Regions from separate parts of the Lysinibacillus sp. ACHW1.5 genome, predicted to be linked through region 3. Evidence: a T-box and tRNA genes for the amino acid it is inferred to sense, from the RefSeq annotation. Region 3 holds a T-box; the other regions hold tRNA genes.
The links. A T-box is a leader RNA that pairs with one kind of tRNA and senses whether it is charged. The one in region 3 lies ahead of serS (serine--tRNA ligase), so its partner is inferred to be a tRNA-Ser.
Positions count from the first base shown of each region.

Region 1: it has a tRNA-Ser gene. The T-box ahead of serS (serine--tRNA ligase) is inferred to sense a tRNA for this amino acid. The anticodon was not compared.
Region 2: it has a tRNA-Ser gene. The T-box ahead of serS (serine--tRNA ligase) is inferred to sense a tRNA for this amino acid. The anticodon was not compared.

Region 1 is NZ_CP091777.1:3,516,976-3,523,608, reverse strand. Features, by position in the region: rRNA gene rrf (5S ribosomal RNA) at 41-156, shown strand; tRNA gene L6W14_RS17640 (tRNA-Val) at 167-242, shown strand; tRNA gene L6W14_RS17635 (tRNA-Thr) at 246-321, shown strand; tRNA gene L6W14_RS17630 (tRNA-Lys) at 329-404, shown strand; tRNA gene L6W14_RS17625 (tRNA-Leu) at 422-506, shown strand; tRNA gene L6W14_RS17620 (tRNA-Gly) at 543-617, shown strand; tRNA gene L6W14_RS17615 (tRNA-Leu) at 623-711, shown strand; tRNA gene L6W14_RS17610 (tRNA-Arg) at 720-796, shown strand; tRNA gene L6W14_RS17605 (tRNA-Pro) at 806-882, shown strand; tRNA gene L6W14_RS17600 (tRNA-Ala) at 898-973, shown strand; tRNA gene L6W14_RS17595 (tRNA-Met) at 1,002-1,075, shown strand; tRNA gene L6W14_RS17590 (tRNA-Ile) at 1,083-1,159, shown strand; tRNA gene L6W14_RS17585 (tRNA-Ser) at 1,175-1,267, shown strand; tRNA gene L6W14_RS17580 (tRNA-Met) at 1,321-1,395, shown strand; tRNA gene L6W14_RS17575 (tRNA-Asp) at 1,399-1,474, shown strand; tRNA gene L6W14_RS17570 (tRNA-Phe) at 1,533-1,608, shown strand; tRNA gene L6W14_RS17565 (tRNA-Gly) at 1,614-1,687, shown strand; tRNA gene L6W14_RS17560 (tRNA-Ile) at 1,689-1,765, shown strand; tRNA gene L6W14_RS17555 (tRNA-Asn) at 1,770-1,846, shown strand; tRNA gene L6W14_RS17550 (tRNA-Ser) at 1,858-1,948, shown strand; tRNA gene L6W14_RS17545 (tRNA-Glu) at 1,951-2,022, shown strand; gene L6W14_RS17540 (ABC transporter ATP-binding protein) at 2,162-2,956, opposite strand; gene L6W14_RS17535 (FecCD family ABC transporter permease) at 2,972-4,027, opposite strand; gene L6W14_RS17530 (FecCD family ABC transporter permease) at 4,027-5,028, opposite strand; gene L6W14_RS17525 (ABC transporter substrate-binding protein) at 5,188-6,168, shown strand; gene L6W14_RS17520 (diaminopropionate ammonia-lyase) at 6,303-6,633, shown strand, end outside.
Region 2 is NZ_CP091777.1:3,835,778-3,842,410, reverse strand. Features, by position in the region: rRNA gene L6W14_RS19365 (16S ribosomal RNA) at 4-1,555, shown strand; rRNA gene L6W14_RS19360 (23S ribosomal RNA) at 1,736-4,663, shown strand; rRNA gene rrf (5S ribosomal RNA) at 4,775-4,890, shown strand; tRNA gene L6W14_RS19350 (tRNA-Asn) at 4,907-4,983, shown strand; tRNA gene L6W14_RS19345 (tRNA-Ser) at 4,989-5,080, shown strand; tRNA gene L6W14_RS19340 (tRNA-Glu) at 5,105-5,179, shown strand; tRNA gene L6W14_RS19335 (tRNA-Val) at 5,195-5,270, shown strand; tRNA gene L6W14_RS19330 (tRNA-Met) at 5,297-5,371, shown strand; tRNA gene L6W14_RS19325 (tRNA-Asp) at 5,375-5,450, shown strand; tRNA gene L6W14_RS19320 (tRNA-Phe) at 5,466-5,538, shown strand; tRNA gene L6W14_RS19315 (tRNA-Thr) at 5,551-5,626, shown strand; tRNA gene L6W14_RS19310 (tRNA-Tyr) at 5,636-5,719, shown strand; tRNA gene L6W14_RS19305 (tRNA-Trp) at 5,733-5,806, shown strand; tRNA gene L6W14_RS19300 (tRNA-His) at 5,819-5,894, shown strand; tRNA gene L6W14_RS19295 (tRNA-His) at 5,930-6,005, shown strand; tRNA gene L6W14_RS19290 (tRNA-Gln) at 6,010-6,084, shown strand; tRNA gene L6W14_RS19285 (tRNA-Gly) at 6,090-6,164, shown strand; tRNA gene L6W14_RS19280 (tRNA-Cys) at 6,173-6,246, shown strand; tRNA gene L6W14_RS19275 (tRNA-Leu) at 6,294-6,374, shown strand.
Region 3 is NZ_CP091777.1:25,697-32,329, reverse strand. Features, by position in the region: gene serS (serine--tRNA ligase) at 44-1,324, opposite strand; T-box leader at 1,400-1,619, opposite strand; gene pdxT (pyridoxal 5'-phosphate synthase glutaminase subunit PdxT) at 1,669-2,232, opposite strand; gene pdxS (pyridoxal 5'-phosphate synthase lyase subunit PdxS) at 2,234-3,118, opposite strand; gene L6W14_RS00105 (MocR-like pyridoxine biosynthesis transcription factor PdxR) at 3,221-4,639, shown strand; gene asnB (asparagine synthase (glutamine-hydrolyzing)) at 4,655-6,493, opposite strand; gene L6W14_RS00095 (D-alanyl-D-alanine carboxypeptidase family protein) at 6,593-6,633, opposite strand, start outside.

The sequences.
Region 1 (6,633 bases), 1.1 Mb from region 3:
AGGACAGGTAAACAACTTCAAAACAAGATACATAACAAAGTCTAGTGATGATGGCAAAGAGGTCACACCCGTTCCCATACCGAACACGGAAGTTAAGCTCTTTAGCGCCGATGGTAGTTGGGGGCTTCCCCCTGTGAGAGTAGGACGTCGCTAGGCATAATACCCAGGAGGATTAGCTCAGCTGGGAGAGCATCTGCCTTACAAGCAGAGGGTCGGCGGTTCGAGCCCGTCATCCTCCACCATATGCCGGTTTAGCTCAGCAGGTAGAGCAACTGACTTGTAATCAGTAGGTCGTGGGTTCGATTCCTATAGCCGGCACCATTTTTTCGAGCCATTAGCTCAGTTGGTAGAGCATCTGACTTTTAATCAGAGGGTCGAAGGTTCGAGTCCTTCATGGCTCACCATTTTTAAATAATAATAAGCGGGTGTGGCGGAATTGGCAGACGCACTAGACTTAGGATCTAGCGCCGCAAGGCGTGGGGGTTCGACTCCCTTCACCCGCACCATTATTTTCATTGCCAGATAAAAAAGCTTATGCACATGCGGAAGTAGTTCAGTGGTAGAACACCACCTTGCCAAGGTGGGGGTCGCGAGTTCGAACCTCGTCTTCCGCTCCAAATGTGCCGGGGTGGCGGAACTGGCAGACGCACAGGACTTAAAATCCTGCGGTAGGTGACTACCGTACCGGTTCGATTCCGGTCCTCGGCACCATTTTAAATGCGCCCGTAGCTCAATTGGATAGAGCGTCTGACTACGGATCAGAAGGTTATGGGTTCGACTCCTGTCGGGCGCGCCATAAGAACAACGGGAAGTAGCTCAGCTTGGTAGAGCACTTGGTTTGGGACCAAGGGGTCGCAGGTTCGAATCCTGTCTTCCCGACCATTTCCAAAAAATTATGGGGCCTTAGCTCAGCTGGGAGAGCGCCTGCCTTGCACGCAGGAGGTCAGCGGTTCGATCCCGCTAGGCTCCACCATAAGTAAATTAACCAGTATAAAGATCCTGGCGGCGTAGCTCAGCTGGCTAGAGCGTACGGTTCATACCCGTAAGGTCGGGGGTTCGATCCCCTCTGCCGCCATCTTAAAGGACCTTTAGCTCAGTTGGTTAGAGCAGACGGCTCATAACCGTCCGGTCGCAGGTTCGAGTCCTGCAAGGTCCACCATTTATATATTGTAACGGAGGTATACCCAAGTCTGGCTGAAGGGATCGGTCTTGAAAACCGACAGGCGGGTAACACCGCGCGGGGGTTCGAATCCCTCTACCTCCTCCAGTTTTAAATTTTTATAAATGGTGCTTTAAAAACTCGAAACAACATAAAATTATCGCGGGGTGGAGCAGTGGTAGCTCGTCGGGCTCATAACCCGAAGGTCGTTGGTTCAAATCCGGCCCCCGCAACCAAAAGGTCCCGTGGTGTAGCGGTTAACATGCCTGCCTGTCACGCAGGAGATCGCCGGTTCGATCCCGGTCGGGACCGCCATTTTTAAAATAAAAGTCATGAGAAGCAAAAGAGTGAGAAAGCTTAGCATGGACGAAATGGGTCAGTAGCTCAGTTGGTAGAGCATTAGATTGAAGCTCTAAGTGTCGGCGGTTCGATTCCGTCCTGACCCACCATTTATGCGGGTGTAGTTTAATGGTAAAACCTCAGCCTTCCAAGCTGATGTCGTGGGTTCGATTCCCATCACCCGCTCCAAGGGCCTATAGCTCAGCTGGTTAGAGCGCACGCCTGATAAGCGTGAGGTCGATGGTTCGAGTCCATTTAGGCCCACCATTATTCCGAAGTAGCTCAGTTGGTAGTAGCACCTGACTGTTAATCAGGTTGTCGCAGGTTCGAGTCCTGCCTTCGGAGCCATTTTTTATTTTGGGGAAGTACTCAAGAGGCTGAAGAGGCGCCCCTGCTAAGGGTGTAGGTCGGGTAACCGGCGCGAGGGTTCAAATCCCTCCTTCTCCGCCATGGGCCCGTTGGTCAAGTGGTTAAGACACCGCCCTTTCACGGCGGTAACACGGGTTCGAATCCCGTACGGGTCATACTAAGTGCAGTAGATGAATTTACATCTACTGCACTTTTTAATTTACTTGATATTTAGATTTATAACTTAGCTATAATAAATGAAAGCCTACACAGAATGATTAAACTGTGTAGGCTTGTTTTTTTTTAAAATAGTGATTAAATTTTTCGTCCTTTTCCATATGGGATGCAAAGAGGTGTACCAAAGATTGGATCTGTCGTCATTTGGCAATCAAGGTCAAACACATGATTAACTAAATCAGTGGTCATAATTTCTTCTGGTTTCCCTTGACGATAGACACCACGGTCACGCACTGTAATAATATGATCGGCATAGCGACAAGCAAGATTAATATCATGTAGGACCATAATAATAGTTCGCTTTTGCTGTTGGTTCAATTCGTATAGTAAATCTAAAACGTCTATTTGATGAGTTAAATCTAAGTATGTCGTAGGCTCGTCTAAAAGAATGATATCTGTATCTTGAGCAAGCGTCATAGCTATCCAAGCACGTTGACGTTGTCCTCCTGATAGCTCATCTACTGGTCTATCTTGTAAATGCTCAGTGCCTGTAGCTTTTAAAGCGTTTAAAACGATTTCTTCATCCTTTTCAGTCCACTGTTGTCGCCAACTCTGGTAAGGATAGCGACCTTGTTTCACAAGTTGTAGGACAGTTAACCCTTCTGGTGCAACAGGAGATTGAGGAAGAATAGAGAGGTTTTTAGCCACTTGTTTTGTTGATAATTTAAAAATATCCTCACCGTCTAATAAAACGGAGCCTTTTTTAGGTTTTAATAATCGAGCAATGGAGCGTAAGAGTGTGGATTTTCCACAGCCATTCGCTCCGATTAATACAGTAATTTCATTCAAAGGAATAGATAAATTGAGATCTTCGATAATATTAAAATCACCATAACTTAATGTTAGGGATTTGGTTAATAAAGATTCAGTCATGTAGTATAGACTCCTTTATTTTTTAGGGTTTCTAAATAATAAATAGATAAAGTAAGGAGCACCGATAGCAGCAGTAAAGACGCCTGCGGGTACTTCTAATGGGCTAAATGCTGTACGACCTATAATATCTGCAACCATTACAAGCAATGCACCAATTGCAGCGGATGCTGGAATAAGTACACCGAACGATGAACCAACAATGCGTCGTGCAATATGAGGAGCCATTAATCCTACAAACCCAATAGCACCAGCAAATGCTATGGCACTCGCTACTAAACTGGAACATAATAGAATTAAGTAAAGGCGTGTTTTTTGAACAGGCTGCCCTAGGCTTGATGCTGTATCATCACCTAATTCTTGAACATTTAACTGCCGAGTAATAAAAAAGGTTATAAGTAGAAGTACAATAATCAATGGAACAACGATTTGTACTTGATCCCAATCCGAACTTTTGACACTACCCGTAATCCATTTATTCGCTTCACTTGCTTGATAAATTGGGCCGATAATCATTAACATTGTAGTAATTGCTTGCATGAATGCCGACACGCTAATACCGATTAAGACAAGACGATTTGGTGTGACACCATCTTTCCAAGCAAATAGGTAGACTATACATCCGACGATAGTAGCACCTATGAATCCTGCTAATGGCAACCACTCTATACTAACTGTTAAAGAGTGATTAGAATCACTGAAAATGGCTAAGAAACCAACAACCGCTGCCCCACCACCAGCAGATATGCCGATTATATCAGGTGAGGCAAGTGGATTTTTAATGATTCCTTGTAAAACTGCACCTGCGACGGCTAACGCCATTCCAGCAAACAAGGCCATGAAAATTCGAGGCATTCGAAAATCAATAATAATCAGTTGATCAAAATCTGAGCCGTAACCAAAAAAAGCTTGTAAAACTTTAAATGGATTGATGAATGAATCACCAAATGATGCACTAAGAAAGAACACGGCAAGAGTTAGTATGCAAATCACTGTTAATTTTTTTATAGCTTGTACATCTATTAAAAATGAAATTTTTTGTTGAAGTAAACGAATTGTTTTTACATGTTTCATTATTTTTTTCCACCTTTTCGCGCAAGGTAAATAAAGAATGGTGTGCCAATCATAGCAGTCATGACGCCTACTGGAACTTCTTGTGGCATGATAATATAACGAGCCGCAACATCAGCCAGCAATAAAAGTATCCCCCCAAGTAAAGCAGCCATAGGAATAAGCCATCGATGATCAGTGCCGACAAACTTGCGCGCAAAATGGGGAACGACAATCCCTATAAAACCAATGGGGCCAGCAATTGCAACTGCTCCCCCTGCTAAAAAAATAACAATAAGACCGACCAATATCTTCATAAGTCCTAAACGTAAACCAAGACCTCTTGCTACATCATCGCCAAGAGCGAGAATATTCATTTTGGGGGAAATGATGAGGGCAGCAATCCACCCAATTACTAGATATGGTAGAACAGATAGTAGAATTTCAAGTTTTCTACCTTGTACAGAACCTGCTAACCAAAACAAAACTTGATCAAGCTCTGCTTCATTTGTAGCGAGTAAACCTTGCGTAAATGATGCAAATAGGGCACTGATGGCAGCACCAGCTAAAGTTATTTTCACTGGAGTAACAGCATCTCTACCTGAGAAACTAATCCCATAAACGGATAAAGCAGCGATTGCTGCACCAAGAAATGCAATCCACGCAAAAGATTGCAAGCTTGAAATGTGGAAAAAAATCATGGCAAAGACAACAGCAAAGCCTGCTCCTGCATTAATGCCCAAAATTCCAGGAGAGGCTAATGGATTTTTCGTTAAGGTCTGCATAAGCACGCCTGTAATAGCTAATGAAGCACCAACGCAACTGGCTATAAGAGCTCTTGGAATTCGAACATTTTGAATAATAAGATGCTCATTTGAATGGTTAAATTGTCTAAAAGATTCATACGTAGTTTGAATAGAAGTATTTGCATAACCATACACAATACTGATCCCCATAGAAAGAAGTAATAGTATGACTCCTACTAGTAAAGCAATCATTTTAGAATAATTATTTTTTAATATCATATTTAACGTGTACTCTTTTCTTGGAAAATTAATAAATTAGTTATTGACATTGATAGTTACATACAATACGATTAATATCGTTCTTAGACAGATGAAAGTGATTTTCATTCTCGTCAAATATGCTTAAACATTTTATCATATACATTGGAGGAAGAAAAGGTGCAAAAAGCTTTTCCAAAACTATTAGTTTTACTAGCTGTGGTTGCTATTTTTGTTCTGGCAGCATGCGGTACTTCTAAAGATAATGCCAAAGAAGAAAGTACAAAAGAAAGCAATGCTTACAGTGTTGACCATGCAATGGGGACAACTGAAGTAAAAGACACACCAAAACGTATCGTTGTTTTAACTAATGAAGGAACAGAAGCATTATTAGCTCTAGGTATTAAACCAGTAGGTGCTGTTCAATCTTGGACAGGCGATCCATGGTATGATCACATCAAGGATCAAATGGAAGGTGTAGAGGTTGTCGGTATTGAACATGAAATAAATATCGAAAAAATTGCTTCTTTAAAGCCAGATTTAATCATTGGCAATAAATTACGACAAGAAAAAGATTATGCTAAACTTAGCAAAATTGCTCCAACTGTGTTTTCTGATACATTACGTGGTGACTGGAAAGAGAATTTTAAATTATACGCTAAAGCAGTAAATCAAGAAACAAAAGGTGAAGAAGTTCTAAAAGCTTACGAAGATAAGTTACAAGCTCTGAAAGAAGAACTTGGAGAACAAACCAACCAAGAAGTTTCATTTGTACGCTTTATGGCCGATAAATCTCGTATCTATTACACAGATTCATTCTCAGGTGTGATTTTTGATGCTTTAGGATTTAAACGTGTTGCAGCGCAAGCAGATTTATTTAAAGATAATGCTAAACTAGGAAACTTAGCGATTGAAGTAGGGAAAGAAGCGATCCCTCAAATGGATGGGGATGTTATTTTCTACTTCACGTACATGCCAACAGGCGATGATTCAGCACTAGCAACTGAACAAGAATGGACACAAGACCCGCTTTGGAAAAACTTAACAGCAGTCCAAAAAGGCAAAGCACATAAGGTGGATGATGTCATTTGGAATACGGCTGGAGGCATTTTAGCTGCGAATATTATGCTAGATCAAGTGCAAGAAATCTTTGTTAAATAATTTTCTTATAAACTATACATGTATCGATGTTCGATACATGTATAGTTTTTTATTTCCTAATATATACTCTCCTGGTACTTTAAAGTTAGATAGACTATGATGTAGAGAGTGATCATAAATTGAGGGGGATGGCGATGAAGGAAAAATTAAGGTGGGTTTATAATCAGCATTATTTAGAGCAAGATCATATAAAACAAGCAACAGCAATACTTCCATATTTTTCACTAGATCAAGTGAGGAAGGTTGGTCAATTTCAGCGTACATATAAGCAATTTGAGAAGACACCACTCCATCATCTTGAGGCACTATCTTCATATATAGATGTAGAAAAAATTATGATTAAAGATGAATCTTATCGATTTGGTTTAAATGCCTTTAAAGTTTTAGGCGGTATTTATGCAATTGCGCAATATGTTGCCAATAAGCTTGGAAGGAATATAGAGGAGCTATCGTTTGAACAGTTAA
Region 2 (6,633 bases), 750 kb from region 3:
TCTTTTATGGAGAGTTTGATCCTGGCTCAGGACGAACGCTGGCGGCGTGCCTAATACATGCAAGTCGAGCGAACAGAAAAGGAGCTTGCTCCTTTGACGTTAGCGGCGGACGGGTGAGTAACACGTGGGCAACCTACCCTATAGTTTGGGATAACTCCGGGAAACCGGGGCTAATACCGAATAATCTCTTTTGCTTCATGGCAAGGGACTGAAAGACGGTTTCGGCTGTCGCTATAGGATGGGCCCGCGGCGCATTAGCTAGTTGGTGAGGTAACGGCTCACCAAGGCGACGATGCGTAGCCGACCTGAGAGGGTGATCGGCCACACTGGGACTGAGACACGGCCCAGACTCCTACGGGAGGCAGCAGTAGGGAATCTTCCACAATGGGCGAAAGCCTGATGGAGCAACGCCGCGTGAGTGAAGAAGGTTTTCGGATCGTAAAACTCTGTTGTAAGGGAAGAACAAGTACAGTAGTAACTGGCTGTACCTTGACGGTACCTTATTAGAAAGCCACGGCTAACTACGTGCCAGCAGCCGCGGTAATACGTAGGTGGCAAGCGTTGTCCGGAATTATTGGGCGTAAAGCGCGCGCAGGCGGTCCTTTAAGTCTGATGTGAAAGCCCACGGCTCAACCGTGGAGGGTCATTGGAAACTGGGGGACTTGAGTGCAGAAGAGGAAAGTGGAATTCCAAGTGTAGCGGTGAAATGCGTAGAGATTTGGAGGAACACCAGTGGCGAAGGCGACTTTCTGGTCTGTAACTGACGCTGAGGCGCGAAAGCGTGGGGAGCAAACAGGATTAGATACCCTGGTAGTCCACGCCGTAAACGATGAGTGCTAAGTGTTAGGGGGTTTCCGCCCCTTAGTGCTGCAGCTAACGCATTAAGCACTCCGCCTGGGGAGTACGGTCGCAAGACTGAAACTCAAAGGAATTGACGGGGGCCCGCACAAGCGGTGGAGCATGTGGTTTAATTCGAAGCAACGCGAAGAACCTTACCAGGTCTTGACATCCCGTTGACCACTGTAGAGATATAGTTTCCCCTTCGGGGGCAACGGTGACAGGTGGTGCATGGTTGTCGTCAGCTCGTGTCGTGAGATGTTGGGTTAAGTCCCGCAACGAGCGCAACCCTTGATCTTAGTTGCCATCATTTAGTTGGGCACTCTAAGGTGACTGCCGGTGACAAACCGGAGGAAGGTGGGGATGACGTCAAATCATCATGCCCCTTATGACCTGGGCTACACACGTGCTACAATGGACGATACAAACGGTTGCCAACTCGCGAGAGGGAGCTAATCCGATAAAGTCGTTCTCAGTTCGGATTGTAGGCTGCAACTCGCCTACATGAAGCCGGAATCGCTAGTAATCGCGGATCAGCATGCCGCGGTGAATACGTTCCCGGGCCTTGTACACACCGCCCGTCACACCACGAGAGTTTGTAACACCCGAAGTCGGTGAGGTAACCTTTTGGAGCCAGCCGCCGAAGGTGGGATAGATGATTGGGGTGAAGTCGTAACAAGGTAGCCGTATCGGAAGGTGCGGCTGGATCACCTCCTTTCTAAGGATTATTTCGGAATACAAACCTTGGGTTTGTAAGATTACGTTTTGCGTTCAGTTTTGAAGGTTCATTCTTCTGAATGAAACACTTCAAAACTTGTTCTTTGAAAACTGGATAAAACGACATTGAAATTGTAACAAACACATTTATTTTTTAAGTTTTTTATAGGCTTAATAACTTGGTTAAGTTATTAAGGGCGCACGGCGAATGCCTTGGCACTAGGAGCCGAAGAAGGACGGCACTAACACCGATATGCTTCGGGGAGCTGTAAGTGAGCTTTGATCCGGAGATTTCCGAATGGGGGAACCCACTACGTTTAATCGCGTAGTATCTTGACGTGAATACATAGCGTCTTGAAGGCAGACCCAGGGAACTGAAACATCTAAGTACCTGGAGGAAGAGAAAGAAAAATCGATTCCCTGAGTAGCGGCGAGCGAAACGGGAAGAGCCCAAACCAAGAGGCTTGCCTCTTGGGGTTGTAGGACACTCTATACGGAGTTACAAAAGAGCGAGTTAGATGAAGCGACTTGGAAAGGTCCGCCAGAGCAGGTAAAAGCCCTGTAGTCGAAAGTTCGTTCTCTCCTGAGTGGATCCTGAGTACGGCGGAACACGTGAAATTCCGTCGGAATCCGGGAGGACCATCTCCCAAGGCTAAATACTACCTAGTGACCGATAGTGAACCAGTACCGTGAGGGAAAGGTGAAAAGCACCCCGGAAGGGGAGTGAAAGAGATCCTGAAACCGTGTGCCTACAAGTAGTTAGAGCCCGTTAATGGGTGATAGCGTGCCTTTTGTAGAATGAACCGGCGAGTTACGATTACGTGCAAGGTTAAGCTTTAGAAGGCGGAGCCGCAGCGAAAGCGAGTCTGAATAGGGCGAAGTAGTACGTGGTCGTAGACCCGAAACCAGGTGATCTACCCATGTCCAGGGTGAAGGTGAGGTAACACTTACTGGAGGCCCGAACCCACGCACGTTGAAAAGTGCGGGGATGAGGTGTGGGTAGCGGAGAAATTCCAATCGAACTTGGAGATAGCTGGTTCTCTCCGAAATAGCTTTAGGGCTAGCCTCGTGATGAGAATACTGGAGGTAGAGCACTGTTTGGACTAGGGGGCCATCCCGGTTTACCGAATTCAGACAAACTCCGAATGCCAGATATTTATACACGGGAGTCAGACTGCGAGTGATAAGATCCGTAGTCAAAAGGGAAACAGCCCAGACCACCAGCTAAGGTCCCAAAGTAATCGTTAAGTGGAAAAGGATGTGGCGTTGCACAGACAACCAGGATGTTGGCTTAGAAGCAGCCATCATTTAAAGAGTGCGTAATAGCTCACTGGTCGAGTGACGCTGCGCCGAAAATGTATCGGGGCTAAACGATTCACCGAAGCTGTGGATTGACATCTACGATGTCAGTGGTAGGAGAGCGTTCTAAGTGCGTTGAAGTCAGATCGGAAGGACTGGTGGAGCGCTTAGAAGTGAGAATGCCGGTATGAGTAGCGAAAGACGGGTGAGAATCCCGTCCACCGTATGACTAAGGTTTCCTGAGGAAGGCTCGTCCGCTCAGGGTTAGTCGGGACCTAAGCCGAGGCCGATAGGCGTAGGCGATGGACAACAGGTTGATATTCCTGTACCACCTCCTCACCGTTTGAGAAATGGGGGGACGCAGTAGGATAGGGTAAGCGCGCCGTTGGTTGTGCGCGTCCAAGCAGTAAGGCGTGTGTGTAGGCAAATCCGCACACTGTAACGTTGAGCTGTGATGGCGAGTCCGTATGGACGAAGTTCCTGATTTCACACTGCCAAGAAAAGCCTCTATCGAGGTGAGAGGTGCCCGTACCGCAAACCGACACAGGTAGTCGAGGAGAGAATCCTAAGGTGTGCGAGAGAACTCTCGTTAAGGAACTCGGCAAAATGACCCCGTAACTTCGGGAGAAGGGGTGCTCTTGAGCGTGCAAGCGCATGAGAGCCGCAGTGAATAGGCCCAGGCGACTGTTTAGCAAAAACACAGGTCTCTGCAAAACCGTAAGGTGACGTATAGGGGCTGACGCCTGCCCGGTGCTGGAAGGTTAAGAGGAGTGGTTAGCGCAAGCGAAGCTGCGAATTGAAGCCCCAGTAAACGGCGGCCGTAACTATAACGGTCCTAAGGTAGCGAAATTCCTTGTCGGGTAAGTTCCGACCCGCACGAAAGGCGTAACGATCTGGGCACTGTCTCAACGAGAGACTCGGTGAAATTATAGTACCTGTGAAGATGCAGGTTACCCGCGACAGGACGGAAAGACCCCGTGGAGCTTTACTGTAGCCTGATATTGAATTTTGGTACAACTTGTACAGGATAGGTAGGAGCCAGAGATCTCGGAGCGCCAGCTTCGAAGGAGGCGTCGGTGGGATACTACCCTGGTTGTATTGAAATTCTAACCCATGCCCCTTAGCGGGGCAGGAGACAGTGTCAGGCGGACAGTTTGACTGGGGCGGTCGCCTCCTAAAAGGTAACGGAGGCGCCCAAAGGTTCCCTCAGAATGGTTGGAAATCATTCGTAGAGTGTAAAGGCACAAGGGAGCTTGACTGCGAGACCTACAAGTCGAGCAGGGTCGAAAGACGGGCTTAGTGATCCGGTGGTTCCGCATGGAAGGGCCATCGCTCAACGGATAAAAGCTACCCCGGGGATAACAGGCTTATCTCCCCCAAGAGTCCACATCGACGGGGAGGTTTGGCACCTCGATGTCGGCTCATCGCATCCTGGGGCTGTAGTCGGTCCCAAGGGTTGGGCTGTTCGCCCATTAAAGCGGTACGCGAGCTGGGTTCAGAACGTCGTGAGACAGTTCGGTCCCTATCCGTCGTGGGCGTAGGAAATTTGAGAGGAGCTGTCCTTAGTACGAGAGGACCGGGATGGACACACCGCTGGTGTACCAGTTGTCTTGCCAAAGGCATCGCTGGGTAGCTATGTGTGGACGGGATAAGTGCTGAAAGCATCTAAGCATGAAGCCCCCCTCAAGATGAGATTTCCCATTACGCAAGTAAGTAAGATCCCTCAAAGACGATGAGGTAGATAGGTTCGAGGTGGAAGTGTGGTGACACATGGAGCTGACGAATACTAATCGATCGAGGACTTAACCAAAAACGTTTGAAACATTCAATGTGCCGTTTATCCAGTTTTGAAAGAGCAAATCTTTCTAAAAAGAGAGCTTCTAGATACACCAATAATCCGTGTATGGAAGGTCGATAATAGTCTAGTGATGATGGCAAAGAGGTCACACCCGTTCCCATACCGAACACGGAAGTTAAGCTCTTTAGCGCCGATGGTAGTTGGGGGCTTCCCCCTGTGAGAGTAGGACGTCGCTAGGCTATATACTAAAATTATTCCGAAGTAGCTCAGTTGGTAGTAGCACCTGACTGTTAATCAGGTTGTCGCAGGTTCGAGTCCTGCCTTCGGAGCCATTCTTGGAGAGTTGTCCGAGTGGCCGAAGGAGCACGATTGGAAATCGTGTAGGCGGTTAACACTGTCTCAAGGGTTCAAATCCCTTACTCTCCGCCAGCACTTTGATGTGTTCCAAACGATGGCCCCTTGGTCAAGTGGTTAAGACACCGCCCTTTCACGGCGGTAACACGGGTTCGAATCCCGTAGGGGTCACCATTTCAATACCCAGATGGAGGATTAGCTCAGCTGGGAGAGCATCTGCCTTACAAGCAGAGGGTCGGCGGTTCGAGCCCGTCATCCTCCACCATTATTTTTACAACATTATAGTATTATCGCGGGGTGGAGCAGTGGTAGCTCGTCGGGCTCATAACCCGAAGGTCGTTGGTTCAAATCCAGCCCCCGCAACCAAATGGTCCCGTGGTGTAGCGGTTAACATGCCTGCCTGTCACGCAGGAGATCGCCGGTTCGATCCCGGTCGGGACCGCCATTTATTTTAAAATATGGGTCAGTAGCTCAGTTGGTAGAGCATTAGATTGAAGCTCTAAGTGTCGGCGGTTCGATTCCGTCCTGACCCATCCTGTTTTTTTGCCGGTTTAGCTCAGCAGGTAGAGCAACTGACTTGTAATCAGTAGGTCGTGGGTTCGATTCCTATAGCCGGCACCAGATTTTCCCGGAGGGGTAGCGAAGTGGCTAAACGCGGCGGACTGTAAATCCGCTCCTTAGGGTTCGGCGGTTCGAATCCGTCCCCCTCCACCAGTTTTATTTTTTTAGGGGCATAGTTCAACGGTAGAATAGAGGTCTCCAAAACCTTTGGTGTGGGTTCGATTCCTACTGCCCCTGCCAATTAATTTTATGGCGATTGTGGCGAAGTGGTTAACGCACCGGATTGTGGTTCCGGCATTCGTGGGTTCGATTCCCATCAGTCGCCCCATCTCATATAAAATTAATAAACATCATAATACAATGGCGATTGTGGCGAAGTGGTTAACGCACCGGATTGTGGTTCCGGCATTCGTGGGTTCGATTCCCATCAGTCGCCCCATTGTTGGGGTATAGCCAAGCGGTAAGGCAACGGATTTTGATTCCGTCATGCCTAGGTTCGAATCCTAGTACCCCAGCCATTTTTGCGGAAGTAGTTCAGTGGTAGAACACCACCTTGCCAAGGTGGGGGTCGCGAGTTCGAACCTCGTCTTCCGCTCCAAGTATGACGGCGGCATAGCCAAGTGGTAAGGCACGGGTCTGCAACACCCTTATCACCGGTTCAAATCCGGTTGCCGCCTCCATATTTCAACTGTTAATCGGTTTATCCGATTTTTTTTATCTCCATTATGCCGGTGTGGCGGAATTGGCAGACGCGCACGACTCAAAATCGTGTTCCTTTGGAGTGTCGGTTCGACCCCGACCACCGGTATCTTTAGTTTAATATACGTTACGATTAAAAAATTAAGAGAGCTCATAAACCTTGATATGACAGGTTTATGAGCTTTTTACATTTCCTGAGAATACGATATAAAACGATAAGAAATGATTTTGTTTTACACAAATTTTACACATAATCAGATTTATTTTACACAAGTTTTTACACAAGCTGTTATCCAATAAGGGTTTAATGAAAGGTTGTAGAATTCTTTTAAATATATGTTCTAAAGGGAGATGGAGATGGAGTTTAA
Region 3 (6,633 bases):
GAACATCCATAAAGGAATTGTCTAAAATAGCTTTATCTGTCGTTTATTTTGGTGCGATTACTTCTTTACCGCCCATATAAGGTCTTAAAACTTCAGGAATTACTACGCTGCCATCAGCTTGTTGGTAGTTTTCTAGAAGAGCAGCAACTGTACGACCAATGGCAAGACCTGAGCCGTTTAATGTATGCACATATTCTGGTTTTGCATTTGGCTCACGACGGAAGCGGATATTTGCTCGTCGTGCCTGGAAATCCTCAAAGTTAGAGCAAGAAGAAATTTCACGGTACATGTTTTGTGCAGGAATCCAAACTTCTAAATCATATTTTTTCGCTGCAGTAAAACCTAAATCAGCTGTACACATTTTTAACTTACGATATGGTAAGCCTAGTAATTGTAATACTTTTTCTGCATGACTTGTTAATAGCTCTAATTGTTCGTATGACTCCTCTGGTTTTACAAAACGTACTAATTCTACTTTATTGAACTGGTGTTGACGAATTAAACCACGTGTATCACGACCTGCAGATCCCGCTTCTGAACGGAAGCAAGCACTATACGCTGCAAAGCCTTGTGGTAAAGCTTCAGCCGGTAAAATCTCATCTCGATAGAAGTTCGTTACTGGTACTTCTGCAGTTGGAATCATAAAATAATCTGTTTCCTCTAATTTGAATACATCTTCCTCAAATTTCGGAAGTTGCCCTGTACCTGTTAGGCTATCTCGATTAACAATGACAGGTGGTAGCATTTCCTCGTAACCATGCTCCTCTGCATGTAAATCCATCATGAATGTCATTAATGCTCGTTCTAAACGAGCACCAAGACCACGATAGAATAAGAAACGGCTACCTGTTACTTTCGCGCCGCGTTCAAAGTCTACAATTTTTAAATCCGTAGCAAGGTCCCAGTGTGCTTTAATATCAAAATCAAATGTCGGAATTTCACCCCACGTATATTCTTCAACATTGTCATCCTCTGTTGTGCCTACTGGTACAGATTCATGTGGGATATTTGGTAAACGCATCATCATATCTTTAAAGCGTTCTTCAACATCATTTAATTGTACATCTAATTCTTTAATTTCATCGCCAACCTGACGCATACGAGCAATGACTTCATCAGCATTTTCTTTGTTGCGTTTCATAACTGAGATTTGTTCAGATACTTTATTGCGTTCTGCTTTTAATTCTTCTGTTTTGGCAATCAATTCACGACGTTTTGCATCTAAGCCTTCAAAGTCATCTAAATTTCCTAAATCTTCATTACGTGTTAATAACATCTCTTTAATTTCCGCGAAATTATCGCGTACACGTTTAATATCTAACATCTTCATACCTCCAATAGTTTCTTCATGATGGAAAATCGTAGCAGCGAAATGAACACAAAAAAGCCCTCATCCCTAAAAAGGGACGAGAGCTACCCGCGTTGCCACCCTAATTGACTAGACACATTTCTGCCTAATCCACTTATTTCATAACGGCATTTCAGCCGGCTACAGCCTACTTCATTCACTTCGACTGTGCAACTCCAGGACGGATTCACAAGTGCTTTTATCAGCTTCCACCAGCCGCTGACTCTCTAAAAAAAACGTGCTTGCTACTACTTCCCATCATCGTGTTCAGTTATTTAAAATTTAACCATACTGTACTATATGAAAACAAATTTTGCAAGTCATACCATAGAGGTTACAAAATATTCAAGAATTCGTGTATCCTCTGTTAATTCGGGATGAAACGAACAACCCAATAAATGGCCATCTTGTGCCAAGATTATTTTCCCATCATGTTTTGCAAGAATTTCAACACCTTTACCTACCGCTTCAATATGAGGTGCACGAATAAATACTGCTGGAATCCCTACACCGACTTTAGGAATATCTAGTTGTACTTCGAAGCTATCCACCTGACGTCCATATGAGTTTCTTGCTACAGTCACGTCCATCACAGCCAAATGTGGTTCATCTTCAATTAGATCCTTGGCTAATAAAATTAATCCCGCACATGTACCAAGCATCGGTAATCCTTTCTGTGCAAGTCCACGAATTGGCTCTAGCAGATCAAATCGATCCAGCAATTTTCTCATTGTTGTGCTTTCTCCACCTGGTAACACAAGTCCATCTAGGCTTCCTAAATCCTTTCTTTGTTTTACTTGAATTGCTTCACAACCAAGAGCTTCTAACATTTGTATATGCTCACGAACTGCTCCTTGTAATGCTAATACACCAATTCGCTTCATGCTACCAACCTCGCTCTTGCATACGCTCGTTGTGTCCAAGCTGTGCAATATCAATCCCCTTCATTGGCAAGCCGAGCTCTTTTGATATATCTGCAATAAGCTTGTAGTCTTTATAATGAGTAGTCGCCTCTACAATGGCACGTGCAAATTTTTCAGGGTTCTCAGATTTGAAAATACCTGAGCCAACGAAAACGCCATCAGCTCCAAGTTCCATCATTAAGGCTGCATCGGCAGGCGTCGCCACTCCTCCTGCTGCGAAGTTTACTACTGGTAAACGACCAAGACGTTTAATTTCTCTTAATAACTCGAAAGGAGCTCCTAGTAATTTCGCCTCTGTCATTAATTCATCCTCTGTCATTCCTACGACTTTACGAACCTGTGCATTTACTTTACGAATATGGCGAACGGCCTCCACAATATTCCCTGTACCTGGTTCACCTTTAGTTCGTAACATCGAGGCACCTTCCCCGATACGACGGGCTGCTTCCCCTAAATCGCGACAGCCACACACAAACGGTACTGTGTATTCACTTTTTAATAAATGGTACTCTTCATCTGCTGGTGTTAAAACTTCACTTTCATCAATATAATCAACACCCATTGCTTCTAAGACACGTGCTTCAACAATATGACCAATACGTGCTTTGGCCATCACAGGAATAGTTACTGCCCCCATCACTTCCTCAACAATACGAGGATCAGCCATGCGTGCAACGCCACCTGCTTTCCGAATATCTGAAGGTACTCTTTCTAATGCCATAACTGCTACAGCACCTGCAGCTTCTGCAATTTTTGCTTGCTCTGCATTAATGACATCCATAATGACGCCGCCTTTTTGCATTTCTGCCATTCCACGCTTTACTAGCTCTGTACCTGTTTGTTTCATTTTCTAACCTCCACCTTTATGATGAAGTTTAGTATAATAGAAATTGACCATATAAAAATATCCAGTTTTCAAAATATTTATAGGGTCAGGAGGTTTCAGATTATGGATATGCTTTTATTCCAGCTTGAAAGAGATAGTGATAAACCGCTTTATGATCAGCTTTATAACGGTATTAAAGAGGCTATTATTTCTAAAAAAATAACTGTAGGAGAAAAACTGCCTTCAAAAAGAAAATTAGCTGATTTTTTAAACATTTCCCAAACAACAATTGAAATTGCCTATGCTCAGCTATTAGCTGAAGGCTATATTATGTCCAAATCACGTATTGGCTATTTTGTAGAAGAAATAGATGAACTGCCCTACATTCAACAAGATACTATGGCATCCATTAATGAATATCCTAAGAAAAAGTCTTACAAAATCGATTTTAATCCAGGATCTATTGATATCGATGCTTTTCCATTTCAAACATGGAGAAAGTATGCAAAAGAGCTTTTTGACGATACCTCAAAGGAGCTATTATTAACAGGGGAACCACAAGGTGAACTGTCTTTACGCACAGAGATTGCTAATTATTTATATCAATCCCGTGGTGTTGTATGTCACCCTGAACAAATTGTTATTGGTTCAGGGACGGAGCAGCTCCTCCCTATGATTCTCCGTCTTTTTAGTGAGGACACTAGCTTTGCATTAGAAAACCCAGGATACCCTGCCGTCCATCGAATGTTTTCCCAGCATAAACGAAAAGTTTACCCAATTGCAGTTGATGAAGAGGGCATAATTATTCATGATCTTGAAAAAACAAATGCGAATGTTGTGTATATTACACCCTCACATCAATTCCCAACTGGGGCTGTATTATCTGCTACAAGACGAGCACAGGCTTTAAATTGGGCAGCACAAAGCACCTCTCGCTATATTATTGAGGATGATTATGATTCGGAATTTCGTTATGCTGGAAAACCAATTCCTGCCCTACACGCATTAGATCGAAACGATAAAGTGATTTACATGAGTACTTTTACCAAATCTTTAATGCCATCCTTGCGAGTAGCTTATTTTGTACTTCCACCTAAACTACTTGCCACTTATAACGATGTCTTTAATTATTACTCTTCCACTGTGCCTCGTTTTGATCAGCATATTGTAGCAAATTTTATGGGTGATGGGCATTTTGCAAAGCACCTCAATCGTATGCGTAAAATTTATCGTAAAAAACATGATAAATTAACTTCTATTTTAGAAAAATATTCATCATCCATTAACATTACTGGTGAACAAGCGGGTATGCATATTTTATTAGAGGTTCAACACACATTTTCAGAAAAACAATTACAACAGCTCGCCTCTCAAGCAGAGATCGGTATTTATCCATTATCAGCCTATAGACTAGATCATTATGAATCTTCACAAGCTCAATTTTTATTAGGTTTTGGAGGGATTCCCGTACAAGCAATCGAATCATCCATTGAGCAGTTGATGGATTGCTGGAGCATACAAAAAAATGACCCATCTACGTAGATGGGTCATTTTATATTAAGTCTCAATTAATTGAATTTGATAATGCTCAAACCAAGTATGAATTTGCCCTAGATAAGCTAAAAGCTGGGGACCTGCCATTAACTGCCCATACCATGGAACCTTAAAAGAGCTACCTCCCGATTCAATTAACTCCGCAAGCTTTTGTCGTTCAAATAGTTCATGCAAGATTGAATTTTTATCATGTAGAATTTCCTTCAACCATTTTTGCACTCCTGCTGTATAGACAGGATGATATGTTTTTGGATAAGGATTTTTTTTACGATATAACACTTCATTCGGCAATAGATGTGCCATTGATTTTCGAAGTAATCCTTTTTCTATTCCATCCAAATTCTTCATTTCCCACGGAATATTCCAGGCATATTCTACAAGCCGATGATCTGCAAAAGGGACACGTACCTCTAAACTTGCCCCCATACTCATACGATCCTTCCGCTCTAATAATGTTTGCATAAACCATAGCATATTTAAGTAGGACATTTCGCGATGCTTTGCCTCTGCTAGACCTTCTCCATCTAACAAAGGAACTTCAGCTATTGTTTGTGTATATAGTTGTTGTGCATAGGCTTCAATTTTTAATTTGTTGTTCCACTTCTCTTGGAGTAATGCACTTCTTTCAGACAATGAACGTATCCAAGGGAAACCAGTAGTCCTATCTTTAAACCATGGATAACCACCAAAAATTTCATCTGCACACTCTCCTGATAGCGCTACAGTAAATTCCCTTTTTATTTCCCGACAAAACCATAATAACGAGGAATCTACATCTGCCATACCTGGGGAATCGCGAACAATGACCGATTCTACTAATAAATCAATTAACTGTTGCTGGGTGATTTCCTCTGCGTGGTGAGCTGTCTTGAAAGTTTCTGTCATTTTTTGAATCCAGTACGTATCCGTGGAGGTTTGGAAAGAATGTGGGTTAAAGAAGCGCTCATTGTCTTCATAATCAATAGAATACGTATGCAATTGCTGGCTTTGCTGTTGGAATCTATTTGCTGCTATGCCTGTGATAATACTGGAATCTAGTCCTCCTGAAAGAAACGTACAAATGGGTACATCCGAAACTAGCTGACGTTCAATAGCATCCGTTAACAAAAAACCAACATGTTCAATCGTTTCTCCTAATGTTTCTTCATGTCTACGGCTTTGTAGCTGCCAATACGGCCAACTTCTTAAACCTCCTTCTCTAGAGAATCGCATAGCATAGCCAGGTCGTAATTCTTTAATATTTTGAAAAAGGGTTTTACCTGGCTCTCTAGAAGGCCCTACAGCCATCATACTTGCCAACCCTTCAACATTTACACATGCTTGAACCGTAGGGTGTGCTAGCAGAGCCTTCACTTCAGATGCAAAAAGTACACCATCATGTTGCTCTGTATAATACAAGGGTTTTACGCCTAGTCGGTCTCGACACAAAAATAAAGACTGCGTTTGCTCATCCCAAACACCGAAGGCAAAAATACCATTTAGAAATTCTACACACTGCTCTTTCCATTCAATATAGGCAGTTAATAGTACTTCAGTATCCGATTGTGTTGTAAAGCTGTGCCCTCTTTTTTGAAGTTCCTTACGTAGCTCCTCTGTATTATAAAGTTCGCCATTATATGTAATGACATAGTTCAAACCATCATGGATTTTTTTCATTGGCTGTTTGCCACCGATTAAATCAATAACAGCCAACCGTCGATGGCCAAATGCAATATGCTCACTACACCAAATATTTTCATCATCTGGCCCTCTCTTATTTAATGTTTGCGTCATCGATTTTACTATTGTGTCACTTGTTCTTAAGTCCTTTTGAAAACTAGCCCAGCCTGTAATACCACACATTTAGCCACATCCTTTCGCCTATTAGCGTATGCTATAGCGTGTAAAAATGTGAAAAAGCACATGAATGCTTACGTACATTCATGTGCTCGTATTTAAATATTAAAACAATCCACCAACAAAGTCTGTAATGCCTCCCCATA